3 regions of the Paenibacillus sp. FSL R7-277 genome follow, and region 3 is predicted to be linked to each of the others. Evidence: predicted binding sites of a transcription regulator. Region 3 holds the regulator's gene; each other region holds the start of a gene.

The links. The regulator Rex, encoded in region 3, represses fermentation and respiration genes when NADH is low (regulators of the CRP and FNR family bind a similar motif). The targets are predictions, from matches to a motif close to TTGTGAAATATTTCACAA.
Region 1: the regulator Rex is predicted to act here: its motif matches at 1,886-1,903, upstream of C173_RS03470 (flavocytochrome c).
Region 2: the regulator Rex is predicted to act here: its motif matches at 1,824-1,841, upstream of C173_RS20820 (cytochrome ubiquinol oxidase subunit I).

The regions. Positions count from the first base shown of each region.
Region 1 is NZ_ASPX01000008.1:105,386-108,669, forward strand. Features, by position in the region: gene C173_RS03465 (FMN-binding protein) at 49-408, opposite strand; gene C173_RS03470 (flavocytochrome c) at 434-1,864, opposite strand; gene C173_RS03475 (hypothetical protein) at 2,049-2,507, shown strand; gene C173_RS03480 (response regulator) at 2,633-3,284, opposite strand, start outside.
Region 2 is NZ_ASPX01000070.1:15,133-18,416, reverse strand. Features, by position in the region: gene C173_RS20835 (S1C family serine protease) at 1-815, shown strand, start outside; gene C173_RS20830 (cold-shock protein) at 1,210-1,410, shown strand; gene C173_RS20825 (cold-shock protein) at 1,502-1,732, shown strand; gene C173_RS20820 (cytochrome ubiquinol oxidase subunit I) at 1,956-3,284, shown strand, end outside.
Region 3 is NZ_ASPX01000064.1:32,739-36,022, reverse strand. Features, by position in the region: gene dinG (ATP-dependent DNA helicase DinG) at 1-1,476, shown strand, start outside; gene C173_RS18490 (redox-sensing transcriptional repressor Rex) at 1,626-2,276, shown strand; gene C173_RS18485 (amidohydrolase) at 2,266-3,284, shown strand, end outside.

The DNA of each region.
Region 1 (3,284 bases), on a different contig from region 3:
GCTGGAATGAACTTTTCACAACTCTTGTATAGACAAATAGATGATAGCTTACTGCTTCTTGGCCTGTTCCAGCGCCTGGGTCACCGCTTCAATAATTCCGCCGCTGGAGCCGGAAGCCCCGGAGAGGGCGTCTACGCCTTCTGTGGTTTGCTTTTCAATAATTTCAGGAATCGTATTCTCTACAGCCGCATCGATCATCGCCTGCGTCTCCTTATGCTCCTGTACGGTAATGGCGTCGATCTTCTCATCTTTGATCTCTACCGCCACTTTAATATCACTCTTAACCCCTTTGCCTGTTCCATCATATGTCCCGTCCACATACTTGCCGGAAGATGATGAGCATCCAGCTGTTAGTACTGTTGCAGCCGCGAGGGCAGAGAACAGCAAGGTTTTTGTCCACTTGTGCATGAATAATTCCTCCTTCTGAAAGTTCCTATTTCTTAAGTGCCTTCACAGCTTCATCCGCTGCGATCCGCCCGAAGGTAGTGATGTCCGCCAGTGCATTACCGCCCAGACGGTTCGCGCCGTGTACTCCGCCGGTTACTTCGCCCGCAGCATACAGCCCGGCAATGACCTGATCCTTGGTATCCAGCACCTGAGCCTGGGTGTTAATCGCTACTCCGCCCATGGTATGGTGAATTCCCGGTGTTACCTGAATTGCATAATATTTACCCTTTTCAAAAGACAGCTTAAGATCCGGCCGTTCAAACTCTGTATCCTTGCCGGAAGCAACGAAGCCATTATACGTTTTCAGTGTATCCGCAAGCGCTTTGCCATCTACACCAATCTGTGCCGCCAATTCTTCAGGTGTTGCCGCTTCTTTGACCAGATCCATTCCAAAGTAAACCTCAGTTGCCTTCAGGTTCGCACGCAGCTCATCATTGAAGATCAGGTAAGCTACTTTACCGGATTGGGCCAGAATATTCTGGGACACGACATCGCGGGTCAGCAGTTCATTCGTGAATCGCTTGCCTTCGCTATTGACCAGAATCGCACCGTCTCCCCGTACCCCTTCCGTGATCAGCACGCCTTGATTCGGAATGGTGGTCGGATGAATCTGAATCTCCTTCATGTCTACCAGCTTGGCACCGATCTTCTCGGCCATCGTTGTACCATCTCCGGTTGCGCCCGGGTGGTTAGTGGTAGAGAACCCTTCCAGCTTCGGCTGGTACCCCTTGATCATGTCCATGTTAGCTCCAAAACCGCCAGCCGCCAGGATAACGGAATTCGCACTAATCGTGTACTGCTTGCCATCCTTATCCGTCACCTTCACTCCGGTAACCACACCGTCCTTGTTCTTGACGATCTCATCGGCAGTCGTCCGCAGGCGCACATCAATCTTGTACTCCTCCAGCTTCTTCTTCAGCGCGACTACGATGAAATTCCCTGCCGCTTCCCCGCCTGCCGGACGGTGAATCCGGTTCACGCTTGCCCCGCCTGCGCGTCCCACTTCAGACAGCTCGGCTCCATTCTCCTTCAGCCACTCCACCGAAGCCGCCGCACCGTTCGTAAGTGTTCTGACCAGATCCGGGTTGTTCAGGTTCTTGCCGCCCTTCATGGTATCCTCGAAATGCAGCTCCGGACTGTCTGTAATGCCAGCCGCTGCCTGATAAGGTGTTCCTGCCGCATTCAATCCGCCTTCCGCACGGACGGTGTTGCCTCCAAGCATAGGCATTTTTTCGATCAATATCACTTTGGCTCCCTGATTATGCGCTTCAATGGCAGCAGTCATTCCCGCGCCGCCGCCGCCGATAATAACAATGTCCGTAGACTCCCCTTTGGTGCTGTTACATGCAGGCAATACCACCAGACTTGCCAGCAGCAACCCCTTGCCCAGCAGACTTCCCCATCTCTTTCTGTTCATTCAGTTCTCCTCCAATTGTTATTGTGCATATTTTCACAATCATCATAACCTGAAGGATCCCTGACAAGAATATTTAGTAATTAAAGAAATGATAAAGTAAATAAAGGTAGTGAATTTGCTTGAATGTGTTTATAGATTTATAATTGGAGCTTATACAACCGTATCACTAGGAGGAACAGAAACTATGGAAAAAAGCGAAAAATATTGGCTGGCCGGTGCTGTTCTGGCAGCAGCCGGTGTCTCCCTGATGAGCTACACCGCGAGCCGCTATACTTCATTCAAAAGAGTAGTTACCCGAACCATCCATCTGGAAGATATCGCCGCTCTGGAAATTACCCGCCTATCTTCTGTTCCCGGTGAACAGAAGGATATTGTGCTTACTGAGCCGGAAGCGATTAAGCGGATCTACGATGATTTCTCCAGCGTCCGCCTGATGAAATCCGCCCGCAATGTGAGCACAGAGAACAAGTACAGCTATTACATTACCATCGTCCAGGCCGACCGGAAGCAGCGGTTCGACATTATTTTGAAGGGCAAGCATCACATGATTATCTACGACAATGACATGAACAACCCGCACCTGGTAGCCTATAAAATCATTAACGAGTTCAGTCCGCTGGCTCTGCAGCAGGCCTTCGATTGATTCTGCGCCGCTAATGTATGGCATAGCTTAATAACCTTCACAGCTAATGTGACGGCTATATGGAGTCATGGAACGCCTGGGGCAGCCTCGGGACACCTTGACTCCGTTTTATTTTAAGAGAACACTTATAGATATTTACGGATAAGCTCATACCCTTCGGGTCTCACCTTATACATATACACCGGCCTGCCTACCGCCCCGTAGCTAAGCTCCATTTCCAGAATACCTGCCTCCGTCAGAAAAGCCAGATATTTGCGGACCGAGATCCGCGAGATGGGCGCATGACTGCTGATATCCTCCGTGGAGAACACCGGGCTCTCCAGCCGGTTAATTGTGCTCCAGATGCTCTCCAGTGTGCCTTCGGCAAGCCCTTTGGGCAGCGGCAGGGCAGCGTACTTCTCCTCTTCCGTCCCGAGCGAATGCCGCAGCAGCTTATCCAGCTGCTCCTGGCTTAGATGCTCCTTGTGCATCAGCTTATAATCTTCACGATACGCCGACAGTGCCGCCTGAAACCGGGCAAACTCGAACGGCTTGATCAAATAATCCACGGCCCCGTTCTGCAGTGCCTTGCGGATGCTCGCATTATCACTGGCGGCGGAGATCACAATGATATCCACCTTGCTCCCCTGCTCCCGCAGAGCAGAGAGCAGCTGGAGCCCGCTTACACGTGGCATATAAATATCCAGCAGCACCAGATCTACCTGCTGCTCCTCCAGCATAGTTCTCGCTTCATCCCCTGTCGCCGCCCAGCCCGCATACTCAAAACCCGGAACCTGC
Region 2 (3,284 bases), on a different contig from region 3:
ATCATGTCATTGAGGGTGCCGGCAAGCTGGAAGTGGTTACAGTAGACGGCGTGACACACAAGGCGGAGCTGGTAGGTGCCGACAAGGTGAGCGATATTGCTGTGCTCTCCATTGACGGCAAGGGAATCGACCGGATTGCTGAGATCGGGGATTCCTCCAAGCTGCGTCTGGGTGAGACTGTCATTGCCATCGGCAACCCGCTGGGGCTTGGAGATACACTGACTTCCGGCATTGTCAGCTACACAGAGCGGACGATTCCGGTGTCACTGAACCAGGATGGCGTGTACGATTGGGAGCAGGAAGTGATCCAGACGGATGCGGCCATTAACGAGGGCAACAGCGGGGGCGCACTAGTGGATCTGGATGGCAAGGTGATTGGTATCAATACGATGAAGATCTCCGATACGGGGGTAGAGGGACTGGGCTTTGCGATTCCCTCCAATCATGTGGTGGATACAGCCAATGAGCTTACCTCCAAAGGCCGGATAGCCCGTTCATACCTGGGCGTCTATTCAGTGGATCTGAATAATCCTTATGTACCGCTGGCCGATGACCAGCGTAAGGAGCTCAATCTTCCGTCTCTAGTGACCGATGGGGTTGTGGTTCTGGATGCTGTGGGACCGGCGAAGGAAGCGGGTCTGCAGCTTAACGATGTGATTACCAAGTTCAACGATAAGCCGATTACCTCCACGCTGTCGCTGCGCAAATATCTGTACGATCATACCAAGATCGGCGATAAGCTGAAGATTACCTTCTACCGCAATGGTGAAGTGAAGCAGACCACAGTCCAGCTTCTTGAGAAGCCAGAGGAATAAAATTGGAAATGGCCGTATATAATAATGAGGCAGTCACGATTACGGAAACAGTTCAAGCCGTCCTTTTCAGGAAAAAAAGAAGAGGGCGGGGCTGTTTCAAGAATAAATAAATGGGGTAATTGGTAGCAATGGGTATAAATATTACAATTTATTATGACTGGTAGCCCTTACATTGGGAAGTAGTCCTTATAAGGGAAAAAACGGAGGAATTAGGATAGAACAGCTTGCCTTTGTTATTAAGGTGTGGTAACATGAAATTGTTCTTACATTGATACCTTATTCTCGCATTGAAAAGGGCTGTCAACCAAAGCTACAACCTTTCTCAATGTGTGAATTTTTTCTTTGTCTGAAGATAAAAAGAACATATTAATTTAAATTTGTGGAGGTAACACACATGCAAACAGGTACAGTTAAATGGTTCAACGCAGAAAAAGGATTCGGTTTCATCGAAGTTGAAGGCGGAAGCGACGTATTCGTTCACTTCAGCGCAATCACTGGCGACGGCTTCAAAACTTTGGACGAAGGCCAACGCGTTGAATTCAACGTTGTTCAAGGCAACCGCGGACCACAAGCCGAAAACGTTGTAAAACTGTAATTAATAGAAGGTACCGTCCCCGCTTGTGAAAGTTGGGACGGTCTTTTTTTATCATCACTTGCTTGCAACATAAAGGAAGGGAGGAACGGCAATGAACTACCGGAAAAAGCCTTTGGAGGAAGTACCGGAAGAAAATACCGCAATTTGGGCCTGTACCAATGAGGATTGCAATGGATGGATGAGGGATAATTTCGCATTTGAACATGCGCCTTCCTGCCGTCTCTGTCATTCCCCAATGGTTCGTAGCATGAAGATGCTGCCGCAATTGCTTAATTCAAATGGCGATCTCAAATCGCTTAAGAAAGGTATTTCCATTACCTAGACCAATACCTTTATGAGTCAAGACAACTATATATGCAGGACATCTTCAAGACGGTGAAACCGTCTTATTTTTTTTGCTTTTAAATGCAAAATTGTGATATTTGTCACAAATTTATTGTTTTTTATGCCTAAACGGGGCGTATAATGTGATAATTATCACACTTTGAGTGATGGGAATTTGACAAAATAGACATAACGAAATGGGGAGAAGGAAGGGGAGAAATATGGATACAGTACTGCTGTCGCGTATACAATTTGCGTCGACGACAATTTTTCATTATTTCTTTGTGCCAGTATCGATCGGACTTGCGCTCATAATTGCCATTATGGAGACCATGTACGTAAGAAAGGGCAATGAAGAGTACAAAAGAATGGCGCAATTCTGGGGGAAGCTATTCCTGATTAACTTCGCAGTAGGTGTAGTAACAGGGATCTTGCAGGAGTTCCAGTTCGGGATGAACTGGTCGGATTATTCGCGCTTCGTCGGTGATGTGTTCGGGGCTCCGCTTGCGATTGAAGCCTTGTTGGCCTTCTTCCTGGAGTCCACGTTCATCGGAATCTGGATCTTCGGCTGGGATAAGGTATCCAAGCGGATTCATCTGTTATCCATCTGGCTGGTCGCCTTCGGAACGATGCTGTCGGCATTCTGGATTCTGCTGGCTAACTCGTTCATGCAGCATCCGGTCGGCTTCCAGATGAACAATGGCCGTGCTGAGATGAATGACATCTTCGCACTGATTACAAACGGCCAGCTGCTGGTGGAATTTCCGCATACAGTGCTTGCCGCTTACGCTACAGGCGCCTTCCTGGTAACAGGGATCAGTGCATACAAATTGCTTAAGAAGCAGGACGTTGCCTTTTTCCGAAAATCATTCGAGATTGCAGCAATTGTAGGGGTTATCTCTTCCTTCGGCGTTGCGGTTGCAGGACATGCACAGGCTCAATATCTGGTAGAGACACAGCCAATGAAGATGGCCGCATCCGAAGCGCTGTGGGGCGAGAGCGGCGACCCGGCACCTTGGACGGTGTTTGCCAATATCGATGTGAAGAACCAGACCAACAGCAATGAAGTTCAGGTTCCGTATCTGCTGAGCTTCCTGTCCTACAGTAAATTCTCCGGTGAAGTGAAGGGGATGCTGGAGCTGCAGCAGGAGTATGAAGTGGCCTATGGGCCAGGAGATTATATTCCGCCGGTCAAAACAACCTTCTGGAGCTTTCGGATCATGGTGGCTGCAGGCTCGCTGATGATACTGTTTGGGGTATACGCGATCTACCTGATGTGGCGTAAAAAGATGGACAGACCCAATACCTGGTTCATGCGCTTCATGTTCTGGGGACTGCTGCTTCCGCCGATTGCCAACACGGCCGGCTGGATTATGACAGAGATCGGGCGTCAGCCATGGACTGTATTCGGACTTATGACTACAGAAGACAGTGTATCACCTAATATTACCAGCGGACAGGTACTGTTCTCGGTGATTTCTTTTACCGCGATCTATGCCATATTGGGTGCAGTGCTAGTCGGCCTGTTCGTCAAAGTGATCAAAAAAGGT
Region 3 (3,284 bases):
TACGACCATCTTGTGATTGATGAAGCCCATCATCTGGAGGATATTGCCGGCAAGCATCTTGGCATGCAGATGAAATATTTCACATTCGCCCATACCCTCACCCGACTCTATAAAGATAGCCGGAGCGGGCAGCTGCCTGCCCTCCGTCAGAGTCTGCAGTCTTCGGGCAGTGAGCAGGCTTCCGAATGGAGCGGCGTGATCGACCGGATCTATCCCGATCTGCTGACGGTGAAGGAGTCCTGGGATGCGCTCAGCGACCGGCTCTTCAGCCTGCTGCCTGAGCGCAGCGATGCCGGGGCCGGTGAAGCAGGCCAGCTGGTGGCACGCCTGCAGCCGGGCAAGAAGCCGAAGGATTGGGAGGAGCTGGCTGCCCTTGAGAATACACTGAACCTCAGTCTGAGCGATATCATCCGCAAGGGCGACAAAATGCTCAGTGAGATGCGTGACACGGACAGCCAATCCTCCTCAGACAGTCTTGTGACCGATATCGGCGGGTTATTCAAGGATCTGGCATCCATTAGAGAGCAGATCCGCTTCTTCATGAGTCTGAACGATGAGAATATCGTGTATTGGCTGGAGGGAAGCGGTAATTATAAGGGCAAGTCGCTGCAAATGTATGCTGTTCCTGTAGATGTCAGCACCCAGCTCAGGGAGCTGTTCTTCGATAAGAAGAAGAGCATTATCCTGACCTCGGCCACCTTATCCGTGGATAAATCCTTCCAGTTCATGATTGATAACCTGGGTCTTGGCGAGGCTGCAGAGCAGCGGCGTCTGATGACTGCACTGCTTCCGTCGCCATTCAAGTATCGTGAGCAGGCTCTCCTGGTCATTCCGCGGGACTTCCCGAGCGTCAAGGGGAGTATTGGGGATGCCCGCTTTGTGGACACCCTCGTGCACTCCCTTGCTGAGACAGCTGTAACAACACGGGGGCGGATGCTGGTGCTGTTCACCTCCTACAAGATGCTGCGCCAGGTGTATGAACCGCTGAAGGAGGCACTTGCCTCACAGGATATCGCGGTACTCGGACAAGGTGTGGAAGGCGGCAGCCGGAGCAAGCTGATCCGCCGCTTCCAGGACAGCCCGGCTTCGGTCTTGCTGGGTACCAGCAGCTTCTGGGAAGGGGTGGATATCCCGGGAGAAGCATTGACCTGCCTGGCGATTGTCAGACTGCCGTTCCAGCCGCCGAATCACCCGCTGGCAGAAGCGAAGTCAGAGCTGCTTCAGGCACAGAAGAAGAATCCGTTCATGAAGCTGTCCGTGCCGCAGGCTGTCATCCGCTTCAAGCAGGGCTTCGGGCGGCTGGTCCGCACGGCGCAGGACCGGGGCATCGTAATTGTGTACGATACCAGAGTGATTGAATCGCATTACGGAAAGTACTTTCTGTACTCGCTCCCCGGTCCCAAGATGGAGCATATGCTCACCGAGCAGATGGTCCCGAGAATTGCCGAATGGCTGGATGACGGCGGGGTTTCCTAATTCATCTGCTATTGCTATTATTAATAAGTCATGATTATCCTGAAGATCCGTTCCCGCCTGTCCTGCCACTCCGGCAGGCGGCGGGGCACGGTTGCTATAATTGTACGGAATGAAGTGTAGGCTAACAAAACTTTTAAGGAGGAGAATACATGAAATCGGATAAAATATCGGAGGCCGTCGTGCGCAGGCTGCCAGTGTACCTGCGTTTCCTGAACGATCTCCAAAAACGTGAAATCTCCACAGTCTCTTCTCAGGAGCTGGGCCAGAAGCTTGACCTAAATCCCGCCCAGATCCGTAAGGATTTGGCTTATTTCGGTGATTTTGGCAGAAAAGGCATCGGCTATGATGTATCTTATCTGATTGAGAAGATCCGCCATATCCTGAAGCTTGACCAGCAAATTAATGTTGCACTGGTTGGAGCCGGTAACCTCGGTCATGCCTTGTCTAACTACAACGCTTACTTGAAGGATACGATGAAGATTACTGCAATCTTCGATGCCTACCCGCCGAAGGTGGGCCAGCAGATCAACTCGCTGGTTGTGCAGCCGATGGAGGAGCTAAGCAGTACCATCCGCTCGCAGGGCATCCGGATCGGGATTATTACCGTGCCTGACAGCGAAGCCCAGAACGTAGCTGATATTCTTGTGGATTCCGGTATCGAAGCGATTCTGAACTTCGCACCGGTTATTCTCAAGACGCCTGCCAATATCCGGATTCATGCCGCAGATTTCACCACAGATCTGCAGAGCTTGGCCTATTATTTGCATGATGGAAAGGATGAGGCTGAAGATGAGCAGTAAAATCACGATAATCAAGAACGGGCACTTTCTGGTTCCGGGCAGTGACAAGCCGGTTCTGAGCGGGTATATGACCCTGGAGAATGATCTGATTACTTACATAGGTGAAGCTGAGCCGGTAGTGGAGGATGGCGCTCAGGTCGTAGACGGCAGCCGTCTGCTGTTCATGCCGGGTCTGGTCAATACCCATGGGCATACGGCCATGTCACTGCTGCGCGGATACGGCGACGATATGGTGCTTCAGACTTGGCTGCAGGAGAAGATGTGGCCGATGGAAGAGAAATTCACTGGTGATGATGTATATTGGGGAACCTCGTTGTCCGTGCTGGAGATGCTGAAGGGCGGCACAACCACCTTCCTCGATATGTATGATCATATGGACCGGGTAGCGGAAGTGACCGAGCAGTCCGGTATTCGTGCTGTGCTGATGCGCGGCGTAATTGGGCTGTGCCCGGAAGAGGTACAGCAATCGAAGCTCGCTGAGGCGATTGCTTTTGCCCGTAACTGGCACGGCAAGGCTGACGGCAGAATTACGACCATGCTCTCACCGCACGCCCCGTACACCTGTCCTCCAGAGTTTTTCATGAAGTTTGTGCAGGCTGCCCATGATCTGGACTTGCCAATGCACACCCATATGTCCGAGACGCGCCATGAAGTGGAGCAGAACGTGGCCGACTACGGACTGCGTCCGGTCGCACATCTGGAGAAGCTCGGGATGTTCACCCGTCCTTCGCTCATTGCCCACGGGGTTCATCTGAATGATGAAGAGATTGGGATTCTGGCCCGCTATAACGTTGGCGTGTCGCATAACCCCGGCAGTAACCTTAAGCTGGCCAGCGGGGTTGCGCGTGTTCCTGAGCTGCTGCGAGCCGGGGTTAAGGTTTCCCTGGGTACAGACGGAGCGGCAAGTAACAATAATCTGGATATGTTCGAAGAGATGAGGCTGGCGGCTCTGATCCACAAGGGTGTAAGCGGTGATCCTACAGCGGTACCGGCTCCTGAAGCGCTGCT